Regions from separate parts of the Chroococcidiopsis cubana SAG 39.79 genome, predicted to be linked through region 2. Evidence: riboswitches for the same ligand, from Rfam matches in the RefSeq annotation. Region 2 holds a riboswitch; the other holds the start of a gene.

Region 1 (7,065 bases), on a different contig from region 2:
TCTAAAATTTGGATTGCCAAATCGATGCCTTTCTGTTCTACCAGCCGCGTCACCATTCCCACTAAAAAGGCTTTGGAGTTTACCTCTAACCCCACTTCTTCTTGAATGGCAACTTTATTTGGCTTCCGCTGTTCTAGCGTTTCAGTTGTAAAAGATTTAGCAATATATTTATCGTTTTCTGGGTTGTAAACATCAACGTCAATTCCATTAACAATACCCCATAATTTACCGCTAATAAAAGACATTAAACCTTCAAGAGTTTCGCCATAAGCTGCCGTTTGAATCTGTTTGGCATAAGTTGGAGAAACTGTATTCACGCGATCGGCAAATTGCACCGCCGCTGCCATTGTATTATGTCCTTGCATGTACCAAGGACACCACGTAATCTTCTCTAAATACCAGCGCCAGGGACCTTGATAAGCCAAGTTATGAATCGTAAATACGCTGGTAATATCAGGCGATTGGTGCATCCAAACGGGAATCATCCCTGTATGCCAATCGTGACAGTGGACAATATCGGGTTTCCAATAGTTCCAGCAAAATTCTGCTGCGCCGTTAGCAAACAAAGTGAAACGCCAGTGTTCGTCTTCCCCAGAATAAATGCGACGGGGTGCAAATGCCGGATGCCCGAATAAATACAAGGGGACATCAGTTCCAGGCAGCACGGCTTCGTAAACCTTAAAATCCTGAAACATGGCAGCTCCAGACCAGATTGGATCTTGGGGAATCTCCATTTTGTCTGGTAGAAAGCCATAATAGGGCAGAAAAATTCGCACGTCATGCCCCATTTCTCTAAGAATTTTCGGTAACGCTCCGACGACATCGCCCATTCCGCCAACTTTGGCGACTGGCGCTGCTTCTGCGGCAACAAACAAAATTCGCATGTTTAGTGAGTAGTGAGTGGTGAGTAGATTGGTAAAGGTCGCTCTGTATAGAGACGTTACATGTAACGTCTCTATACGTAACGTCTCTACAATACCTGTCCGCGTTGAATTTGCGCGAAGATTTCGGCTAGTATCTCTTGCGCTCCTTGTTGACGAAGGCGTTGGGCTAATTCGATGCCAAGCTTTTCTGCCTCTGTAGGCGCACCAGTTACGGTATCTTTAACCAATCTTTGCCCGTCTAAACTAGCTACCATACCCGTGAGAGTTAGCACATCTCCCTCAAGGCTAGTGTTAACGCCAATAGGCACTTGACAGCCACCTTCTAATTCCCGCAAAAAGGCACGTTCGGCAAGAGCGCGATCGCGTGTGGGTACGTCTTCGATCGCCTTAATTAGAGATAAGACTTCTTCGTCACCCTCACGACATTCTATTCCCAAAGCGCCCTGTCCGACAGCGTGCAAGGAGATTTCTGCTGGAATGACCCGATCGACGCGATCGCCTAATCCTAGTCTTTGTAGTCCCGCTACTGCCAATACTAGGGCATCATATTCTCCAGCATCGAGTTTTTGCAGGCGTGTAATTACGTTACCACGCACATCTTTAAATGCTAGGTGGGGGAAGTGATAGCGTAGTTGTGCCAGTCTGCGTAAAGAGGAAGTCCCGATGACGGCTCCTTCTGGCAATGTATCGAATTGTTTATCTTTATACTTAGAATGTAATACTAAAGCATCTGCCGGATTTTCTCTTTCTGTGACCGCTCCCAACATCAACCCCTCCGGTAAGCGAGTCGGCAAGTCTTTCAGGGAATGTACGGCAAAATCAATTTCCTGATTGAGCATCCCCACTTCTAACTCTTTAGTAAATAACCCTTTATCACCAATCTTGGCAAGGGCAACGTCGAGAATTTTATCCCCTTGAGTAGACATGGTGTGGACTTCAAAAGTGCGATCTGGAAAAGCTTTTTGCAGTTGTTCTTGCACCCAATAAGTTTGAACTAAAGCCAATTGGCTCTTGCGCGAACCGATGCGAATTGTGCGGGTAGGGCTGGAAACCGTGGGTGAGGCGTTAGAGGACATACTAAAGCAGCATTTATAGCTTAAATCTGAGTCACTCGATCTAGACTACCGCAGGACTGCACCCAGTGGTCAGTGACCAGTGACCAGTGACCAGTGACCAATGACCATCATGACTAAAGTAATAGTTAAATTCGTTACTTTCTCCACAGGCGATCGCGGTTTTTCGATTTTTATGATGGTGATATCAAATCTTAGAAACGCCAGAGAACGCTACCATGCAATTTAAACTTATCCCTTTATTAGCCAGCGCGATCGCCTTGAGTATTGCCACCGTACCGCTAGCAGCTCAAGCTGAACCCGTTGCACCAGGATTGCAAATAGCCCAAGCTCAAGATAAAATTCCACCTCGACTTGAAAAACTGGGGCTAACTCAGGAACAAAGAGATAAAATTGCCGAAATCCGTCGCAATACCCGCACCCAAATCGAAGCAGTTATGACACCAGCACAGCGGGAACAACTCAAAACCGTTAGAGAAAGCAGACAACGCCGTCGCGAAGCGTTAGCTTCTCTCAACCTAACTCCAGAGCAGAAAACCAAAATGCAACAAATTCGTCAATCTGCCAAATCTCAGTTTGATGCAGTATTAACCCCACAACAGCAACAACAACTACAGCAAATGAGACAAGAACGAGGCTGGAAGGGACAAAGAGGCGAACTCTAAGAAAGTCAAAAGTCAAAAAATTCAAAAGTCAAAATCAACTGCTCCCTGCTCCCTGATAACTGGTCACTGGTCACTGGTCACTGGTCACTGGTCACTGATACCCCCTCCCCCAGTATTTTTGTTGTAGGTCAAATCAGTTAAGATATCTAGGCACAAGTGAACTGTAATAGCATAGGGAAACATCGGTGTAAGTCCGAGGCTGTGCCGCAGCTGTAAATGATTTTGTCGCTTGTCATTTGTCACTTGTCATTTGTTGCTCTAACTGCAAATGATAAATGACTGATGAACGATGACGAATAGTAAGCCAGAATGCCTGTGCTGTTATCCGCTCACGCTATTTCCTGCGTCGCACGGGAAAGGAGCTAAAATCTCAATGCTTAGCGATCGCCATTTAACTCCGTTGGAAGATATTTCTTTGCAATTACCACCTCTGCCGCTACAGCGTCCTCTATTACTGATCGGTCATGGAACTAGAGATGAAGCTGGACGGCAGAGCTTGCTAGATTTTGCCTCTGCATACCAAGCTTTAGATACCTCTAGACCAGTTCTACCCTGCTTTCTGGAACTGACGGAACCAACAATTCAGGAAGGGGTAGATCGATGCATCGAGAAGGGTTTTACGGAAATTTCCGTGCTGCCAATTTTGCTGTTTGCCGCACGGCATAACAAATTTGATGTAACTAACGAACTCGATCGCGCTAGAGCCAGACATCCGCAGCTCAAATTTTACTACGGACGGCATTTTGGGATTACGCCCGGAATTCTCGATTTGTGGCGATCGCGTCTAGCAGAAATAGACCATCCTCAAATTCAGCGTGCAGACACTGTATTATTATTTGTCGGTCGCGGTTCTAGCGATCCTGATGCTAATGGCGACGCTTGCAAGCTCGCCCGTATTCTCTGGGAAGGTAGCGGCTATGCTACTGTAGAAACCTGCTTTATCGGCATCACGCACCCGCGCTTAGAAGCAGGGTTCCAACGTGCTTTACTCTATCAGCCAAAACGGATTGTTGTTTTACCTCACTTTCTCTTTACGGGTACGCTAGTTAAAAAGATTTTTGATGTCGCAGCTCAACAGCAACAAAAATATCCCCAAATTGAAATCGCCTGTTTGCCAGAAATAGGACTGCATCCGCTCCTATTTAGCATTCTCAGAGAGAGAGAAATCGAAACCCATTTAGGTCAAGTCCAGATGAATTGCGAGATGTGCAAATTCCGCCTAGCAGCTGTAGCAGGTGACACGCATTCTCATAGCCACGACCATCACCATCATCACCACCACGACCATCACCACCCGCCTGTAGATCCTTACGCTAATGCGGTAGACTATCATCAAAAAATCTGGCAAGTTCCATAATGGATTTGGTAATAGGTAATGGGTAATGATGGTTGGTTATTAGTACAGTAGGGTGTGCAATCGCGTCGCGTAACGCACTTACGCATATTTCAGAAATCAAATATGAGTGCCTATAGTCATTAGTCATCCGTCATTTGTCATTTGTGAATAACTAGTGACTCACGACCAACGACCAATTACCAATTACCAATTACCAATGACAAAAGAATTCACCATAGGCGAAACGGTCCGAGTTATCGCCTTGCCACCTTACATTAAAACCGCCGAGCCGATGCCGATGCTGCGTCCTCCCGATACAATTCGTCTGCGGGAAGAAGGGATAGTTACGGATCGCCGTCCTGGGGGATATTGGGTCGTCCGGTTCGATCGCGGTACTTTTCTGCTCGATAGTCAATATATTGAGAGCATCACATCAGAAGCAGAATCACCACCTGCATCTCACGTAGAACCATCTTTACCTGCGGATTCCGATCGCAGCGATGACTAATGTAAACTTATGTTAACTGACTTGCAGTTGACATCATGATATCTCGTCGTACTTTTTTAACTTCTGTTTTTGCGTGTTGCTTGTCTATTTTGGTTTGGTGTCATTTTGCTACCCCAGCCTTAGCGCTTGGGGGTAAACTACCACCAGTGAACCAACCCGCACCGCAATTTACCCTACCTACCAATACGGGAGATGGAGAAGTTTCCCTTTCCGACTTGCGCGGTCAGTGGGTCGTACTTTATTTTTATCCCAAGGACTTTACAGCAGGCTGTACCCTAGAAGCCAAGCGGTTTCAGCAAGACTTACCCAAATACATCGACAAAAATGCTCAGATTATTGGCGTGAGTGCTGATTCTATCCGATTCCCATGCTGAATTCTGCGATTCAGAAGGGTTAAAATTCCCTTTGCTTGCAGATACCACAGGGGAAGTGAGTAAAGCATACGGTTCGTGGATTGGTGTTGTTTCGATGCGTCATAGTTTTCTCATCGACCCAGATGGGATTTTACGCGAAACTTTTGTGAAGGTAAATCCTGCCATTCACAGCACGGAAGTTCTAGCACGGTTAGAGGAATTACAAAAAAACACTGCCTAAAAGCTAAAGTGTAGAGACGTGCCATGTTACGTCTCTATTTTTTTCAGCTTAGTTTTCAGCGTGTCTTATGGACTTCGAGCCGAAATACCAGCCTATTAGACGGAAAGTCAGGTATCAAGTCAGCGATCGCGAATCGATTGAAATTACCGATCGCAAACCTTTAGAAATATTACGAGATACGGAAGGATTAATCCGCCGTCAAGCTGTAGCCGCGATCGTCCCAGTTGTATCGCAGCCATTAGCAGCTAAAATCGAATCGGCTTCAGAGGTTGCGGAAGACTCGTTAAGCGTGTTAGCAGAAATCGATCTCGATGCGATTAGCGATGTGGAGTTACAGCCAGCCAGAATCTTAGTTGGCTTGAGTTTTGTTGGTTTTGGCGCACTGGCGATCGCTTTACTAACCTTGTTTATTTACACCCTGCATCCTCAACTTACCCGCCAGCAACAAATTCACCAATACTGGTATCCTTACGTCTTTTTTGTCTCTTTAGGCGTGACAGGGTTGCTAACTTTAGGGCGAGAAATTATGCGTTTTACCAGATAGGGAGCAGGGGGAAGAGAGCTGAGGGAGCGATCGGGAGCGCAAGGTTGCTGAGGGAGAGTCGCAAAGAAACCTCTCGCAAGAGCGCAAGAGCGCCTTTCACCAACTACCAATTACCCATTACCAACTACCAATTACCGCATCATCCCAAACTGACTTCCGCCACGAATCATCGATTTGCTGTTGGCATCAAGATCGATCTGACATTGAGTTGGAATAGCACTGAAGTCACAAGTGTAAGTGGCTAGAAGTTGCTTTTGCTCGTTGAAAACTCTCAGATTATAGCCGCGATCCATAGCATCAGTACCAAAATGATGCACGAACTCGTATTGTTGAATATAGTCTAAAGAATTCCAATTTTGCCGTTTTACTTGCAAGTCGATGCGTCCTGAATCGCCATTTTGTTGAGCGGGATAAGCCAGCCAATGACTCAGCAAATCTCCACCAAACTGCTCTTTTGCCCACCACAGACTGGGAGTTGTCACAGTGTCTTGAACAGTGTCTTGAGATGCAGTATTTGGCGCGATCGCGCGATCGTTTTGGTCAATTGTCGCTCGCGTTAAACCCAGTTCTAGCAGAGCTTGAGAAGGCTGAGCCGTAACTATTTGTAACGTTGAGTTTGAGTTTGGCAATGGCGCGATCGCCCCCAAGCTTATTCCCAGTAATATTCCTGACGATTTCCAGAATGAATTCATCACCCTTGCTGCTGGCTGCTACTTTAACTTGTATCTCGACTTTATTAACATAATTTCTGCTTAGTGGCAAGGAAATTTATGATTGGAAAAAGTGAGTGGGAAGCTAGAAGTTAGCACTGATGGTAGTTGGTAGTTGGTAATTGGTAAGAAAGTGGTGGGTGTTGATGCGGGTGTAGGGGAGCCAGCGCCGTGTGGGAGGTCGGTGCGTTGTGGGGTGTGGGGTGTAGTGGATTGTTAACTGGTCACTGGTCACTGGTCACTGGTCACTGGTCACTGGTCACTGCTCCCTGCTCTCTGATTCTGCACCTACGATCCAAATTGACTTTGGTTGACGATTTTGCGGGTTTTCTGCCAAATAACTAGAAAGAAAGTTCCAGAGATGAGCGCTCCTAAAGATATTTTGATTGTATTTTTGATTTGCGTTCCAAGATTATTTTCGCGGCTAGCTGCTTGGGCTTGAAGCGATCGCTCGTTCTGAGATAAGCTAGCCAGCAATTGTTGTTTAACTACCTCTGGATTTCCTATTTCTGGCGGAGTTGCTTGAGGATTAATGCGGCTTAAAATTGCTGCTATGTCTGCTGATGTTTGGGCTTTATTTATCTGTTCTTTTAATTGCTGAATTTGTGCCGATCTTGTGGCAATTTGAGTTGAACTTTGTTGGTCAATTCTGACAATAGCGCTAATCGCTAATGGTAAGAGCAAAAAATATAAAATTCCTCCTAATAAACTGAGCCAGGATAAAAATTTAAAGAACCGGAATTGAGATTCT
Region 2 (17,597 bases):
TCAGAAATATCTATTTGCGATGCAGGATGTGGAGTGGGTAGCCTCAGCATTCCTCTGGCGCAGGCAGGTGCTAGGGTGTACGCTAGCGATCTGTCAGAAATGATGGTAGCAGAAGCCAAAGACAAAGCTAGAGCAGAATTGGGAGATTTGGTCAAGAATCTGACTCTGACCGTGCAAGATTTAGAAACACTAAGCGATCGCTATCATACTGTGATTTGTCTTGATGTTTTAATCCATTATCCTCAAGAACAAGTAGAGCAAATGATTTCTCATCTTTGTTCTTTAGCACAGACGCGCATAATTTTGAGCTTTGCCCCAAAAACTTTTGCGCTTAGTTTGCTGAAAAAAGTTGGTAGTTTCTTTCCTGGTGCAAGTAAAGCTACCCGTGCTTATTTACACCCAGCATCAACAGTCATCAAAATTTTAGAAAAAAACGGTTTTTCCGTGCAGCGTCAGGCAATGACAAAGACTCGCTTCTATTTTTCTCGTTTAATAGAAGCAACTCGAAAATGATTTCCAAATCGGAATTAATTATAAAGCCAGCGATTCCTTGAATTAAGAGATGAAATAATAAGAAAGTCTGGAATATAGGTTATTGGCTGATGGGTCAATTCTTTCTGGCGATCGCTGCTATATTTGGTGGTTTATCTGTTGGTGTAGGAGCCTTTGGCGCTCATGCTCTAAAAGAAAAATTAACTGAGCGATCGCTAGAAATTTTTGAAACTGGTGCTAGATATCAAATGTATCATGCTCTAGCACTTCTATTCGTGGCTTTATTAATTAGAACCAGTGGCGAAGAATTTGCTCAGCCTGCATTAATAGCCGCTGGCTGGAATTTTATTATTGGAATTCTAATTTTTTCCGGCAGTTTGTACGCCTTAAGCTTAACAGGAATTAAGGTCGTCGGTGCAATTACTCCACTAGGAGGAGCAGCTTTTATTGCTGGGTGGGGTGCATTGGCGATCGCTGCCTTAAATAATAAGTAAGTTAAGTAAGTAGTGAAGAGTGGCGATGAACGCTGGTGGCTAGCTACTCACAAATGATAAATAACAAATTCATCTGTCGTAAGTTGAAATCTCCATATCTGTCTCTAGCAAGGTTAAGTGAGGCGATCGCTGCACTAAAACTATAAGAGAGGTTACAAAAGTTTACCTCGCCAGCTAGCAAGCAGCAATTATTGCAATCGGAGAGTTTTATGACTTACGCGACTGATGAAAGTACAAAGCGATCGCTAGAGCAGTTTAACCGTTATGATGCCGATACCAAACTTGGATTGTTGTGGTTTGGGTATCTCGATCTTAAAGATAAGCTAACACCTGCAAACGAGACTTCCACACAGGATACCGCAGCAGCAGTATTCGATCAATTTGTTGCACTCTCACAAGAAGAACAGCTGCAAGCACAGCGCGATATTGTTAATCGTGCTGACACAGATCTTAGCCGTGCCTACAGTGCTTTGGCTTCTAGTGGCAAATTAGATCTTTGGTTGCGCTTAGCACAAGGAATGGAAGACGGTAGAATTATTGGCGTACCATCTGATTACGAACCACCCGCAGAAACAAATGAGTTTGTAGAGCAAATCAAACAGCTTGAATTTGAGCAGCGGCTTAATTTTATGCGTAGTGCCGTTGTCGAGATGGGTGCTAAATAAGCGAGCGCCATTTTCAGAATAATTAAGACAACACGTTAAATCGTAAATAAGCATTGGGGCGCACGGCTGTGCGCCCCTACTTATGTAAAATATGATTTAGCGATCGCAGCTAATAACCAGGTGATGACTATGAGTTCCGCCGCAATTCTCCAAAACTACATTAACGGTGAATGGTGCGACTCTAGTGCAACTGAATATCTAAAAGTCATCAATCCTGCCACAACCGAGTTACTCGCTCAAGTTCCCTTGGGGACATCTGCCGACGTAGATCGAGCTGCTACCGCTGCTGCTAACGCTTTTAGTAGTTGGCGACGCACTCCAGCCACGGAGCGAATCCAATATTTATTTAAACTCAAAGCTCTATTAGACGAAAATTTTGAAGACATCGCTCGGACAATTACTCAAGAATGTGGCAAGACTCTAGAAGAGTCAAAAGGGGAAATGCGCCGAGCAATTGAGAATGTGGAGGTTGCCTGCGGTATCCCAATTTTAATGCAGGGACAGTACTCGGAAGATATTGCTAAAGGAATTGACGAATTTGTCATCCGCCAACCTGTAGGAGTTGCCGCAGTTATTGCACCGTTTAATTTCCCGGGAATGATCCCGTTTTGGTTTTTACCTTATGCGATCGCCTGTGGTAATACATATATTATCAAACCTTCAGAGAAAGTCCCGCTGACAATGCAAAAAGTCATGCACCTGATAGAACAAACGGGACTACCAAAGGGTGTTGTCAATTTGGTTAACGGTGCAAAAGAAGTTGTCGATGCGATTTTAGATTCTCCCGTGATTCGGGCGATTAGTTTTGTCGGTTCTACACCTGTGGCTCGATACGTATACAGTCGCGCCACTGCCAATGGCAAACGCGCCCAATGTCAAGGAGGAGCAAAAAACCCAGTCATCGTATTGCCAGATGCAGACATAGACATGACTACTCGAATTGTTGCCGATAGTGCTTTCGGTTGTGCGGGACAGCGTTGCTTGGCGGCTTCGTTAGCGGTGACGGTAGGAGAAGCAGGAAAAACATTTACAGAGGCGATTGCTCAAGCGGCGACTTCTCGCGTTGTCGGTTATGGTTTAGATTCAGGCGTGCAGATGGGACCTGTAATTACAGCTGAAAGTCAGTCGAGAATTAAGCACTTAGTAGAGCAAGGCATCGCCGCAGGGGCAAAACCATTAGTAGATGGTCGAGAATCGCTAATTTCTGATTATCCTGATGGTTATTTTATTAAACCGACAATTTTACAAGATATCGATCCAGCAGGTGCGATCGCCCGTACTGAAATTTTTGGTCCCGTTTTAGGACTGATTCACCTCGACAGCATAGAAGCGGCGATTCAGTTTATCAACAGCGGTCAGTATGGTAACATGGCTTGCCTATTTACCTCCTCTGGTGCAGCCGCACGAAAATTCCGCTACGAAGCAGAAGTTGGTAATATCGGGATTAATATTGGTGTTGCCGCACCGATGGCATTTTTTCCCTTTAGCGGTTGGAAGGAAAGTTTCTTTGGGGACTTGCACGGACAGGGACACCATGCAGTTGAATTTTTTACCCAGACTAAAGTTGTTGTAGAGCGCTGGCGACAAAATTGGTCGAGACAGTTTTGAAAAAGTCAAAAGTTAAAAGTCAAAAGTCAAAATAATATCGCCTTATACGTACGCTAATATCTTAACAACCCAGAACTATTTAGACCTGGTGGCAGTGTCATTTTTGTAGTTCTTATGCTAAGTTCTTTTTCATTTTGAGCGACTTTAAACAATTTTGCGAACGGTTCATAGTTTAAATGCCTCGAAAGTCATTGGTGGTGACTCTCTGAGGCATTTGGCTTGTTATACGATATATAGATGGCTCGGTTATTCCCAGTAGGATGTAGCTATCTTTCTAGCTAGCAACCGTAACTTTACCAATCATTCCAGCACCACGATGAGGTTCGCAGTAGAAGGTGTAGTCCCCAGCAGGAGCATCAGCGGGAATAGTGGTTGAAACTGATTGACCTGGGGTCATCAGTAGTTGCTTGTGGGACAGAGATTTTGCCAGATCCGCACTCTTGTTAGGAGTGCCAGCTGTATCGAAAACAACGTTGTGGGGAGGCACTTTGTTGTTTACAAACTCAATGGTGTCCCCTGGCTTTACAGTCAGCTTGGATGGCTCAAACGCCAGCATCCCTTTATCTGTACCTAACTTAACTTGAAAAGTTTCAGCAGCGGCAGGGGCAGAAAAGAATGCAAAGCTACTAGCAACCAAAACGATGGTTAAAACAGCTAAACCCAAGCGCCGCAAAGTTGCAGCAAATAGTTTCATGACCTTCTCCAAACAGGTTTGACAATTCGTCATACTTAATTTTATCAACTATGGATGTTAATTCTTCATTCTCTTTCTGGCTAATTTATTCTCACTCTCACGACATAGGCTTAAAAGCAGCAGGCAGCAGTCGGAAGTAACCCATAACTGGTTGCTGTGAGGCGGTTGCTGTGAGGCGATCGCCTCTGCTTTTAGCCTCAATAGGTGAAACCCGAAGCCACAGCTTTTAATAAATCTGTAATATCTTCATAATCCGACTAGCAGGATCACGGAAGAATTCCCAAAATTTTAAGCTTATTTTAATAAATAGAGATGCGCTCCTAGAACTATAAGTAGCTACTGCTAATTACAATTCAGCCGCACCGGATAAATTTGGTGATGTTCAATAGCTGCTACCCAGTCATTTGTGCTTCATCTTTACCAAATGACCAATGACAAATTTATTGTCAGCTTTATCTAAAATTTCTATTTGACCATATATGAAACAATTACTGAGGCTGTTTCTTCCCCTTGCTGGAATAGCTCTATTTCAGACAACCGCGATCGCTCAAGAAGCAGATGGATGTTTTATGCTTGACTCTGCCGGACAGACAATTGACTTATCTACTGTTTGCGGTCTACCAAAAAAAAATTCGGCTCACGCTAGCGAATTTCAAGCAAAAATCAAGCGTCGTGAAAGTGGAATACCAGTTATTGACGTAACTTTTAACGGTCAGCAAAAATTTGAGATGCTTTTAGGATACTGGGGCTTCTCAAACCACAATCACGACGGAGATGGCACAAGCGTTAGGAGTCGTTCCAATTGGTACGCACAAAGCACAAATTGCCAATGGCGATATAGTAGAATTCCCCATTGGACAGGTAGCTTCAATGAGTGTCGGCAAGGCTATAGTTCGCGAACCAAAAGTTTCGATTACTGAAGGAGATCCACTATTGGGACAGAACTTCTTTGAAGATTATGACGTAACGATTAGGCGAGATGTAGTGGAATTTCAGCCGCGTTGATCGGTTCTCGCAAAAACTTGGTCGTACTGCGAGACAATTTCTGCAATGACTTGAGTAATACTCTTGCCATCAGTAATAATCTCAACTGCCCCAGCAGCTTTTTTTAATGGCGCAACCTCGCGATTGCTATCCTGCCAATCTCGCGCGGCAATATCCCGTTCTAGTTGTTCCAAGCTCACCTGTGGCTGTCCCTGAGCTAAAAAGTCTTGCTGCCGCCGTTTAGCTCTTTCTTGCACGGAAGCCGTCAAGAAAATTTTCAGGTCGGCATCGGGAAAAACCTGCGTGCCGATGTCTCGTCCTTCCGCCACCAAGCCGCCTTTTTGTCCCCACTGCTGCTGTTGCTTGACTAAAACGTGCCGCACTTCTGGAATTGCCGCGATCGCAGATACATTTGCCGTTACTTCCAAACTGCGAATCGCTGAAGTCACTTCGCGATTGTTAATCCAAACTCTTACGGGTTGCGCTGCATCTAGGCTAGCAGCCAGTTGAATTTCGCACCGATTTGCTAATTCCGCGATCGCACACCGATCCGTAACTGAAATTCCCGACTCTAAAACCAACCACGTTAAGGCGCGGTACATAGCTCCCGTATCGAGGTAGACTAACCCCAACTCCCGCGCTACCGACCGCGATACAGTTGATTTGCCGACTCCTGCCGGACCATCAATGGCGACAATCGGCTGGCGATCGCGCAAAATTATATTGTCGATTAACCGCGTCGTTCCTACTCGTGCGGCAACCGCGATCGTGCCTGCTTCCTCTACTCTGTTCACTGGTCGTAACGTATCAGGATGTACTAACTCCAGATACTCTACTGCCACTCCCTTAGCCAGCGCAAGTACTTGCTCTACAGTTGTTAATAAAGTTTGGCGATCGCGCTTTCCAGCAATAAAAGCTGCTTGAGCGTGCTGCAAACCGCGATATATATATGATGCTCGTTCTCTTTGTTCTGGGGTTAAATACTGATTGCGAGAACTCATTGCCAACCCCGATGCTTCCCGCACTGTAGGACAGCCGACAATCTCGACTGGTAAACTTAAATCTCGCACTAACCGCCGAATAATGGCTAACTGCTGTCCGTCTTTCTGACCAAAATACGCTCGGCTCGGCTGGACAATATTTAACAATTTAGTCACGATCGTCGCCACACCCTGAAAATGCCCTGGACGCGATTCACCGCACAATACTGAGGTCATTTCTGGGGGTGGAATAATTTGGGTGAGTTGGTAGTTGGTAGTTGGTAGTTGGTAAGTGGTAATTACTCCCTTGTCTCCCTTGTCTCCCTTGTCTCCCCCCTCTCCCTTGTCTCCCTTTACTCTCTCCCCAATCCCCAGATCCTCGGCAGTGGGAGCAAAGATAATGTCAACGCCTGCTTGCTCGCAGAGTTGGCGATCGCTTTCTAGCTGACGCGGGTATTGTTGATAATCTTCTGTGGGACCGAATTGCAGCGGGTTGACAAAAATGCTGACCGCCACAATGTCATTTTCCTGCCGCGCCCGTTGCATCAAGCTTAAATGTCCGGCGTGTAAAGCACCCATCGTCGGAACTAAACCGACGGTAATCTCAGCTGAAGCGGCTAGATTTCGCTTAGCTTCTGCTTTCAACACGCTTAAGTAACAGCGTAATGCTGCAACTGTTGCAAACAGACGCACCAATACCCCCTCTGTTTTAGTCTCAACCCGACTCTATTGTAGAGCAGATCGGAAGAGGGGTGTGGGGTGAGAAGGAGCCAGCGCGCTGGCTCCTCCTCGCTCCTATCTTCCCAAGATTTCAACTCGCACGGGGGCAACACCCGAACCAGCCATGCCGAGGACGCGGGCGGCGGCGGCGGAGAGGTCGATAATGCGACCGCCAATGTAGGGACCGCGATCGTTGATGCGGACTACAATTGAGCGACCCGTTCCCGTGTGGGTGACTCGTACCCGCGTCCCGAAGGGTAAGCTTTTGTGGGCAGCAGTAAGGGCATTTTGGTTGTAAGTTTCGCCGTTAGCCGTGCGATTGCCGTGGAAACCAGGACCGTACCAAGAGGCAACTCCATTCAGGACGGCACGCACTGGTGCGAAAGCAATATTTTGTGGCTGCGATCGCTTGGGTTCTGGCATTCCTGCCACTTCTTTGAGGGGCGGAGCATTCCCTAAGAGTCGCCGCAAGCGGTTAGTGGCTTGTAATGCCTCGTCTGATAGTTTTTTCTTATTCTGCTCTGGTAGTCTGGTATCCGCATCAACTGCTACTAGTTTTCTGCCGTCGATGGCAATCTCATAGCGTTCTGATGCTTTTTGAGCATTAGATTTGCCAGTGTCTTTCCATTTGACTGTAATTTTGCTGGCATCGACACCATCTGCACTTATTTGGTTGAGTCTAGCTGCTACTGCTGCTGCCTGCCAAATGGGGGCATTATTCGCTGAAGTTGGTTCGATGCTGGGTAACTTGCCTGTTGTTGCTACTTGGGTTGTTTTGTCAGCAGCATTTTCGGCACTCTGGGTTTGTCCGACTTTGGTAGTTTTTGCTGCTTGTTTGTCGCCTAAAAACGTCAGTACGGGTATGTTACGCACGTACAGCGTCACTGCTTGGCGATCGCCCCTTTCGTGGGGTTGGATTCTGGCGACCGTGGCTTCTTTAGCTTTAGATTCGCCTCTGGACTGGGTTTCGCCTACTTTCTCAACATTCTGCGGTTGAGCCTGCACTGCTGAGGAGATCTCCTGTCTGTTATCTCTTGAAGAATCTGCATTCAGCGATTCTGCATAACATGACAGGGGTACGCCTACGGCAGTAGTAAGCAGAGCAACGGTTGTTAATAAAATTTGCTTTTTCATGCTTCCGTTGTGAATTGCACTCCTCGATTTCGGCAAGAGTTACGCGGGGACACCACTGAATGGTCTCAAACTGACCCACTAACTCGTACTCATTACGCTTTTATGTTGAAGTTTCAACTGCAACAGACTACCACGAAGTTTTTGCATTGAGGATCGGTAATGTCAAGGGGAAATTGTTAATTTTAATAAAAAGTTTTTGTAAAGCAAAGCATAAAACCTTTACAGAGAGGCAAAATCAGCTTTTCTGTCTCTCTAACCAAATAAATTATTTTTTAATAAAATTAATATTACTTAATATACTTAAAAAAGAGTAAAAGTAAATAAATATTGGTTTAAAACTTAACTTTTTAGCTATAAAGTGATATTTAAACAGGCGATCGCCCTCAAGCAACACGTAGAATGCTAATGCTGTCGCGCAGCAAAATTAAGATAAAATGCTGATGCGTGAAGCGGAGCTATCTGCCGCATTGAGGAAACTGGCAGCATGGATTATCGAGCAGCAGGGGTTAATGTTGAAGCTGGTAGAGCATTTGTTGAAGGCATTCGCCAGCTCGTGCATCGCACCCATCGCCCAGAAGTGATTGGGGGATTGGGAGGTTTCGGAGGTTATTTTCAACTCCCTAGCGGTTACACGGAGCCAGTTTTAGTCTCTGGGACAGATGGAGTCGGCACAAAATTGAAACTTTCTCACGCGCTCAACCGTCACGACACGGTAGGAATTGATTTAGTGGCGATGTGCGTGAATGATGTACTGACTTCTGGGGCAGAACCGCTGTTTTTCTTGGATTATTTAGCAACGGGAAAGCTCAACTCGGAGCAACTGACACAGGTAGTTAGCGGCATCAGTTTGGGATGTCAAAAGGCGGGGTGTGCGCTGTTGGGAGGTGAAACCGCTGAAATGCCTGGTTTTTATCAGGTAGGAGAGTACGATCTGGCGGGTTTTTGTGTTGGAATTGTGGACAAGAGCAAGTTACTCGATGGTTCTAGGGTACAAATAGGCGATGTGGCGATCGCGCTTGCCAGTCAAGGTGTCCACAGTAACGGTTACAGCTTGGTGCGGAAAATTGTTGAGGTGGGGGGATATGCTTGGAGCGATCGCCCAGAAGAGTTTTCCGGTCAAAGTTTGGGAGAAGTTTTCTTAACACCAACGCGGATTTATGTCAAGCCCGTATTGGGCGCGATCGCATCTGGGATCGAAATTCATGCAATGGCACATATTACGGGTGGGGGAATACCGGAAAATTTACCCCGTTGCTTGGATAAGGGACAATCGATTCGCGTGGATGCGAACAGTTGGACAATTCCCCCAGTATTTCAGTGGCTGGCGAAAGTTGGTGGAGTCAGTCAGAAGGAGATGTTCAATACTTTTAATATGGGGATTGGCTACGTGGCGATCGTTCCTCCCCAAGCTGTAGAAGAGACGCTGCGGTGGTTTGACTCTCAAGATGTCGAAGCGTTTGCAATTGGAGAGGTTATTGCTGGTGGTGGAACCGTTGAGGGTATACCTAAAGACTGAAATTCTCAAGGTAGAAAAGCAAGTGATGGTAACATAATTGTCATGAAACTTTAACTTTTGTGACAATCATTGCTCTGCCAATTTTTGGCTTTGGCTCTCCAAGCTAGATACTAAGTTTTTAGCATCTAGACATTTAGAGTGGGCAGTGAGTTGAAATACTCAAAACCCATGTCAAACCGCAAAGAACATCTTGAGCATTTACCTCACGCTGAAGCAGTCGATCGCACGATTCGTTTAAAGCAGCATAACCGCCTATTTGCCTTACTCTCGCTGGCGGCGGGTCTAATTTTTCTGCAAGGATATACGATCGCTCCCCTGATTCCGCGTTTGGCGGAAGTCTTTAACGTTCCAGTTCAAGAAATTGGCATTATCGTTCCAGCCTATATGCTGGCTTACGCGCTGATGGCATTGTTCTACGGCGTGCTGTCAGATCGATTTGGCAGATGGTCGGTGATTCGCATCTCGCTCATCATTTTTGTCATCTGCACGGCTTTGACTGCAACAGCTCAAACAGCTTCGCAAATGGTAATTTGGCGACTGCTGACAGGACTGGGAGCTAGTGGAGTAATTCCACTCACGTTTGCTTTGATTGGCGATTTGTTTCCATTCGACCAGCGAGGTAGCAAATTAGGGCTGGTTTTCGCAGCTATGGAAGGGGGAATGGCAGCGGGTTCTGCGGGTGGCGCGATTCTCGAACCGTTTATTGGGTGGCGATCGCTATTTATCGGAACGGCTGTTGTCGCTGCTTTCGTCCTTTGGCGGCTGCATCTTTACGGCGCTTTATTCGATACAGCTAAAGTAGAAAAATTACCGACGATTCGCCAGATATTTAGAGGCTATAGCCAGATCTTAAGCAGTTTTCGCGGCAAACGGACTTATGCCTATGTTTTATGGAACGGCATCTACCACTCTGGCGTGTATACCTGGCTGGGGTTGTACTTGTCGCAACGCTACAACATGGATGCATTGAGCATTGGTCTGACTATTCTCGGCTATGGTATTCCTGGGTTGCTGCTGAGTTCTCTAATTGGTCGAGCCGTGGATCGTTGGGGACGGCGTTGGTTGGTTCCAGCAGGATTAATTATGGCAGCCTTAGCGGGAATTGCAATGATTTTTGAGATTCCCCCGATTGGAACGACGATCGCGGTTCTCGTTTTATCTTTAGGGTACGACCTGACGCAACCTTTATTTGTGGGTATCGTGACTGACTTGGGAGATAGCAATAGTTTAGGTCAAACAATGGGACTGAAAGTATTTGTCTTGTTTACGGGATTTGGTATTGGCAGCTTAATATTCGGAGAATTGTTACGGTTTGGATTTGGAGTATCGCTGGCTGTATTTGGTGGCATTCAGTTGATTAGCGGCGCGATCGCAATTAAGCTATTCTGGCAGGAAGTCCCATATCGGTTGCGATCGAAATCGCCTTAGTGCTGAAAAACGCTCAATCTGTTGATTATTCATGGCAGATTTTCATTTTTTGCTTCAAGTACAGGTACTTTCCAAACCCGTCCTTGACAGTGAACTTCATCAGCAATTACACGAGTACCAGCTAGCAGTCGCATTAATTTTACTAACTCTTCCCTTTCTGTTGCCGTGAGAAAATCTTCACCAGGAAGACCGCTATGAGTGCCTTTTGGTTCGCCTCCTGCTGCTAAATAACGCTGATGAGATATGTCCAGCAGTTCTTTAACTCGTGCGTACTGCTGTTTTTCTGTTTCTGTAGATTTCATGACTCTAAAAACCATGTAATAGGAACGATTTCACCATTTGGTAGCAAAAAAGCGATTGGTAACACGGAATTAGGCGTTTCAATTATCCAAAAGCCTTGTTCTGGATCGTAAACCCTTCTTTGTAGTAGCTCTAGCGTTTCCAGGGCGTTCAGAATGAGATATTGGGCTTCAGTAGGTTCCACTATGATTTTATACTGGCTGACAGATTGCTTCTAGGGATTTTACACTGTGAAGCCGCTTGCTTAGTCCAACTTCCCCCAACAGCCAGAAGACAACTATAACTGCAATAATTCTAGAATCAGCAAAGTCCTTCATGCGGCGGTCATGGCTCAACGTTCTCGCTTTTCTAAACTCCTCAATTACCTGCGTCCCCACTGGAAACAAGTTCTCATAGGGGTTGTGGCTTTATTTGTAGTTAACGCCGTCGGAGTATACATTCCACTATTAATTCGCGACATTATCGAGCGCCTTCAGGGAGAATTTAGGTTCGACCAAGTCTTACAGTTTGTCGGATTGATAATTGTTTTGAGTTCTGTCATGTGGGTAATCCGCATGGTATCGCGGATTGCCCTGTTTGGTGCAGGACGACAAGTCGAATTTGACTTGAAACAAAAGCTATTTCAACATCTTTTGAAGCTGGAACCTACCTATTTCAACACAAATACAGCGGGAGATTTGATCAACCGCGCTACAAGTGATGTCGAAAATATTCGGCGATTGGTAGGTTTTGCAGTACTGAGTATTGTCAACACGATCTTTGCTTATGCGTTGACGCTACCTTTCATGTTACAAATTAATGTCGAACTGACTCTTGCTGCTGTAGCAATTTATCCAGTGATGTTGGTGGTGGTACAGTTATTTAGCGATCGCCTCCGTAACGAACAAGCAGAAGTCCAAGAAGAACTATCTGACATTAGCGAATTAATTCAAGAAGATATGAGCGGGATGGCATTAATTAAAATCTACGCTCAAGAAACAAACGAACGCCTAGCTTTTCGGCAAAATAATTCTAGGTTATTAGGGGCAAATTTAAAACTCGCCAAAACTCGTAATACTTTGTTTCCCCTAGTTGGAGGTTTTTCTTACGTTAGTCTGCTCTTATTATTGTGGTTTGGAGCGGGAAAAATTGCAAATAACAGTTTAAGTGTTGGTGATTTTATAGCACTCATACTTTATGTCGAAAGACTCGTTTTTCCCACCGCTTTACTTGGGTTTACCATTACAGCTTATCAAAGAGGAGAAGTCAGTATCGATCGCGTAGAATCTGTTCTGGCAGTCAAACCTCAGATTTACGATAAACCCGACGCGATTTCATTAGCAAAAGAAGAAATAAAAGGAAAGTTAACAGCACGCAATTTGAGCTATACATATGCTGGTTCTGGTACACCATCATTACAAAATGTCAGCTTTTCTATTCAGCCAGGGGAGACAGTCGCAATTGTAGGACCAATTGGTTCGGGAAAATCAACTTTAGCAAATGCTCTACCTCATCTCTTAGAAATTGACCCAGGACAATTATTTTTAGATGGGCAAGATATTACTCAAATTACATTGAAAGATTTACGTCGCGCGATCGCCTACGTACCACAAGATAGTTTTCTCTTCAGTACCACAATTAAAAATAATATTCGATATGGCGATCCGCTCGCAGAACAATCTGATGTAGAATACTGCGCCAAGCAAGCTCAAATTCATCCTGAAATTCTCAATTTTCCACAGCAATACGAAACAATTGTGGGCGAACGAGGGATTACCCTTTCCGGTGGACAAAGACAGCGTACAGCGCTTGCTAGAGCTTTGCTTGTAGATGCTCCGGTACTAATTTTAGACGATGCCTTATCTAGCGTTGACAATCAGACTGCAACAGCGATTTTAGATAATCTTTCCACAGGAACCGATCGCAAAACTGTGATATTTATCTCTCATCAACTATCAGCTGCGGCTACTACCGATCGGATTTTGGTAATGGATCGGGGTGCGATCGTTCAATCTGGCACGCATGAAGAACTAGTTCAACAACCAGGGTTATATCAAAATTTGTGGAACCAGCACCAATTACAAGAGATTTTGCAGTAAACCGGAACTAGTTGTAGTAGAACGCGCCAAAAGCAAGTGCAATGACGATGGGGATAATAATTGGTAGAGCAACTATCAATCCCCATTTACCAAAACGAATTTCTTGACCGTCAGATTTTAGCAGTGCAATTACACCCGCAGTTCCCATCAGAACCCAGATACAACCAAAGACGATAAAAATAATAAATTGAGAGTCTTCCATTTCTTTCAATTTAATTGCTGTTTAGTGCAAGTTTTATGCTGATAGCAACAGTATAGTATCTCCATTTCTGGTAGCTTTTTCCAACGCTCGGTCATAGCTAGATAATTTTGCCTTTCTACCCAATTTTTTAGTTGAGCAAAATTAAGAACAGTTTCGCCTCTCTCTCAGGATGCGATCTGATGGTATGATGAAGCCCTCAGTCAAATCGGTTCTAGCAGGGAGCAGCTGCTAGAGGTAATGGGGAAAGTTCGGTGTAAGTCCGGCGCTGTCCCGCAACTGTAATTGGTAGTTGGTAGTTAGTAATTGGTAGTTGGTAATTTTTGCTCAGAATTTCCCGACTCCCGATTCCCGACTCCCGCATGAGTCAGAATACCCACCGATAGAAATTGTTTAACTCACATCCTTCGCGAGGTACGGATGATGTCTAAAGTTTTGATGTCTCAAATTTTGCAACTATTTTGGCGCTACTTAGGGTTAATTGCAACCGCTTTGACGATCGCATTTTTTGCCCTACCTCAACCAGCTTATGCCCATCACGCGATTGGTGGCAAGACTCCAGTAAATTTATTTGAAGGTTTCTTGTCAGGACTGGCTCACCCTGTTATTGGCTTAGATCATTTCGCTTTTGTTGTGGCAATTGGATTACTTGCAGTCGGACAGCGGCGCGGTGCTTTAATTCCGGCTGGGTTTGTCGTGGCGGCGATGTTGGGGACAGTTATTCACGTCTTCCAAATCGATTTACCTGCGGCTGAGGTCGCGATCGCAGTTTCTGTTATCATCTTTGGGGCAATGCTGGTGTGGCGAGATCGTCCTCATTGGTTGATAACATTGGGGTTGGGTGCGATCGCGGGATTGTTTCACGGTTACGCTTACGGAGAAGCTATTATCGGGGCGCAAATGTTTCCTCTATTTGCCTACTTGTTGGGTTTTACTCTAATCCAATATGGTGTTGCTTTAGTTGCCTTTTTAGTAGGAAATTTAGCATTGCAGAAATCTGCTAATTCTAGTCCTGCTTGGTTAAGATTATCTGGTTTAGCAATCTGTGCAATTGGGGTAGTGTTCTTGACTTCCTCGGTGATGGGTTAAAAGTTAAGTAGTCACCTGTGGCAATCGCCGCCAGTGAATTAATTCACTGGCTTATAGCTCAAGTCGGATAAAGCCGACTACGATTGATTTCTAGTCTACTGAAGTAGACTTTTGCTGTTAGCCTCAGACTTAAGTTCGAGGCGGGTCTGAATACTAATTGAGAATGCTCACTGGTCACTGGTCAGTGATAACTGCTCCCCACTCCCTCAATACTTGTGAGACAATGCTGTTTGTCGATCGCAGGCTAATTTCAATTAGAATCCAATGGCTACAAAAATTCCCGTTACAGTCGTTACTGGTTTCTTAGGCAGCGGCAAAACGACTCTCATCCGTCATTTGTTGCAAAATAATCAGGGACGGCGCATTGCTATTTTAGTCAATGAGTTTGGTGAGTTGGGGATAGATGGGGAATTACTGAAATCTTGCCAGGTTTGTCCAGAAGAGGCGAAAGGTGAAGATAGCTTACCTCAGATTGTGGAATTAACAAATGGTTGTCTGTGCTGTACGGTACAAGAAGAATTCTTGCCGACAATGCTGGAGTTATTAAAACGCCGAGATAGTATAGATTGCATTGCGATCGAAACTTCTGGGTTAGCTTTACCAAAACCATTGGTGAAAGCTTTTCGCTGGCACGAGATCCGCAATGCTGCTACGGTGGATGCAGTGGTGACGGTGGTAGATTGTGCTGCTGTTGCCGCCGGAACGTTTGCTAGCAATCCGCAGGCGATTGAGGTACAAAGACAGGCAGATGAGAGTTTAGAACACGAAACCCCATTACAGGAATTATTTGAAGACCAGTTGGCTTGTGCAGATTTAGTTGTATTGAATAAAACTGACTTGATTGATGCAACAACGCAAGCCGAAGTTTTAAAGTTGGTGCAACAAGAACTACCGCGACAGGTAAAAATGGTAACAAGCGATCGCGGTCAAATCGATCCTACAATTTTGTTGGGTTTTCAAGCTGCGGCTGAAGATGATTTGTCCAATCGTCCTAGCCATCACGACACGGAAGAAGACCACGAACACGAAGAAGAAATTACTTCAACCCATGTTGTGTTAAATCGCACATTTGAACCTAATGCTTTACAAAACCAGTTGCAAGTATTAGCAAAAGAACAAGATATTTATCGGATTAAAGGTTTTGTCGCTGTTGCAAATAAACCGATGCGTCTGGTTTTACAAGGCGTGGGAACCCGATTTGACCAATTTTACGATCGCTTGTGGCAACCTGAAGAAATGCCGCAAACTCGATTGGTTTTTATCGGTCGCAGTCTCAATTCTACTACAATTGAATCTCAATTAGTAGCTTTGCCGAACTAAAATTGCACTCTTGTTAGGGTGGATCGATCGCACACTCTAACAGACTATGTATTGCGTTCAATCTTCAAGAACAATAACGATTTATCTATAGTTCAAAGAATTAAGAATATCTTAATTTTGTATCCTAAATGACCATTGTATAGAGGATGATACAATAAGCGGAGCTATTACTCTATGCTTATAGAAATAATCCTATAGTATGGGATTGTAGCAGCCTAACTATCAGGTTGAATTGTATGGATTGGTCATTACAATCGCTAGATCGAGACAACGCCAGTGCTTCACAGTCGGAGGAGTTGACGATCGCCGAAACGGTTGATTTGACGAATTGCGATCGCGAACCAATTCATATTCCTGGATCTATCCAACCTCACGGTGTACTTTTTGTCCTACAAGAACCTGACTTAATCGTTGTACAAGTTAGTAAGAATGTTTCCGATATTATTCAAGTTTCAGCTCAAGAATTACTAGATAAACCATTAAATAATCTACTTAATTTAAAGCATATTAATTCGATAAAACAATGTTTATCGCAGGAACTTGATAGTGTAAATCCCTTAAAAATAGCCATAAAATCTCAAAACAAAACTCTAGTTTTTGATGGAATTATTCATCGCAATATAGATAATTTACTGGTTCTAGAAATAGAATCAAGAAGAACGAATAAAAGTAGAGACTTTTTTGATTTTTATCATTTAGTCAAAAACCCGATCGATCGGATGCAAAAGGTAGATACTTTAGCAGAGATGTGCCAAATTGCTGTGAAAGAAGTCAGAAAACTGACGAACTTTGATCGCGTCATGGTTTATCGTTTTAATTCTGAAGGTGCTGGCACGGTTATAGCGGAAGATAAACGCGAAGATTTGACTTCTTATCTTGGCTTAAACTATCCTGCTTCCGATATTCCTAAGCAAGCCAAGCATCTTTATACCTTGAATCTCCTCCGACTCGTTCCCGATGTCAATTACGAACCTGTAGAAATTATTTCTACCGATTCAGATAACAATAAGACTTTGGATTTGAGTCTTAGTATTTTACGTAGCGTTTCTCCGATCCATATTGAGTATTTAAAAAATATGGGGGTCGGCGCTTCTATGTCTATTTCTTTGGTGAAAAATAAAAAATTATGGGGATTGATTGCCTGCCATCATTCCGCAGCTAATTATCTCACTTGTGAAGTCCGTACTGCTTGCGAGTTTTTGGGTCAAGTCATGTCTTTGGAACTGGCTACCAAAGAAGATAATGAAGGCATGGACTACAAGATTAAACTCAATTCAATTTTATCAAAATTTGTTGAAATTATTCCTCAAGACGAAAATTTTGTTGAGAGTTTACTCCAAAATCGAATCAATTTATTAGAGTTGACTGCTAGCGAGGGAGCTGCTATTTGTGCAGACAGTCAGGTATGGCTAGTTGGTAAAACACCCAGTGAAACAGAAATTCAAGAATTAATTCAATGGCTTGAACCTCAAATTCATAATGACGTATACTGCACGGACTCGCTGCCAAAAGTTTATCAACCAGCGACAAAATTTAAAGATAGTGCGAGTGGTTTGTTAGCAACGGCTATCTCCAAAAGTCAAAATGATTACATTCTTTGGTTTCGTCCTGAAGTGATTCAAACTGTGAATTGGGGTGGTAATCCTCATAAACCAGTTGAGACACAACAAGATGGAAGTTTACGCTTATCCCCGCGTCAATCTTTTGAATTGTGGCAAGAAACAGTAAAATTAAAATCTCTACCTTGGCAACAATGCGAAATTGATGTAGCAGTAGAACTGAGAAGTGCAATTGTAGGTATTGTGCTGCGTAAAGCAGCGGAATTAGCACGAATTAATAGTGAGTTAGAACGGACTAATAGCGAGCTTGATGCCTTTGCATATATTGCTTCCCACG

Evidence for each region. Region 2 has a riboswitch for cobalamin ahead of DSM107010_RS13265 (HupE/UreJ family protein). Riboswitches for the same ligand answer to the same signal wherever they lie in the genome.
Region 1: another riboswitch for cobalamin. It lies ahead of DSM107010_RS29850 (sirohydrochlorin chelatase); the one in region 2 lies ahead of DSM107010_RS13265 (HupE/UreJ family protein).

What each region holds. Positions count from the first base shown of each region.
Region 1 is NZ_RSCK01000087.1:12,481-19,545, reverse strand. Features, by position in the region: gene glgA (glycogen synthase GlgA) at 1-884, opposite strand, end outside; gene hemC (hydroxymethylbilane synthase) at 971-1,960, opposite strand; gene DSM107010_RS42520 (hypothetical protein) at 2,061-2,186, shown strand; gene DSM107010_RS29855 (Spy/CpxP family protein refolding chaperone) at 2,176-2,622, shown strand; cobalamin riboswitch at 2,760-2,953, shown strand; gene DSM107010_RS29850 (sirohydrochlorin chelatase) at 2,996-3,979, shown strand; gene sipA (regulatory protein SipA) at 4,176-4,466, shown strand; partial or broken gene DSM107010_RS43210 (peroxiredoxin) at 4,502-5,060, shown strand; gene DSM107010_RS29835 (hypothetical protein) at 5,128-5,604, shown strand; gene DSM107010_RS29830 (hypothetical protein) at 5,736-6,296, opposite strand; gene DSM107010_RS38875 (hypothetical protein) at 6,400-6,549, opposite strand; partial or broken gene hpsJ-A (HpsJ-like protein, cyanoexosortase A-associated) at 6,603-7,065, opposite strand, start outside.
Region 2 is NZ_RSCK01000017.1:64,956-82,552, reverse strand. Features, by position in the region: gene bchM (magnesium protoporphyrin IX methyltransferase) at 1-513, shown strand, start outside; gene DSM107010_RS13330 (DUF423 domain-containing protein) at 603-986, shown strand; gene DSM107010_RS13325 (orange carotenoid protein N-terminal domain-containing protein) at 1,196-1,651, shown strand; gene DSM107010_RS13320 (CoA-acylating methylmalonate-semialdehyde dehydrogenase) at 1,781-3,259, shown strand; gene petE (plastocyanin) at 3,534-3,953, opposite strand; gene DSM107010_RS42930 (pepsin/retropepsin-like aspartic protease family protein) at 4,728-4,958, shown strand; gene DSM107010_RS13305 (bifunctional pantoate--beta-alanine ligase/(d)CMP kinase) at 4,946-6,610, opposite strand; gene DSM107010_RS13300 (septal ring lytic transglycosylase RlpA family protein) at 6,713-7,771, opposite strand; gene purM (phosphoribosylformylglycinamidine cyclo-ligase) at 8,256-9,287, shown strand; gene DSM107010_RS13290 (MFS transporter) at 9,456-10,715, shown strand; gene DSM107010_RS13285 (hypothetical protein) at 10,745-11,017, opposite strand; gene DSM107010_RS13280 (hypothetical protein) at 11,014-11,199, opposite strand; gene DSM107010_RS13275 (ABC transporter ATP-binding protein) at 11,342-13,093, shown strand; gene DSM107010_RS13270 (hypothetical protein) at 13,101-13,295, opposite strand; cobalamin riboswitch at 13,485-13,690, shown strand; gene DSM107010_RS13265 (HupE/UreJ family protein) at 13,713-14,381, shown strand; gene cobW (cobalamin biosynthesis protein CobW) at 14,646-15,701, shown strand; gene DSM107010_RS13255 (ATP-binding protein) at 15,938-17,597, shown strand, end outside.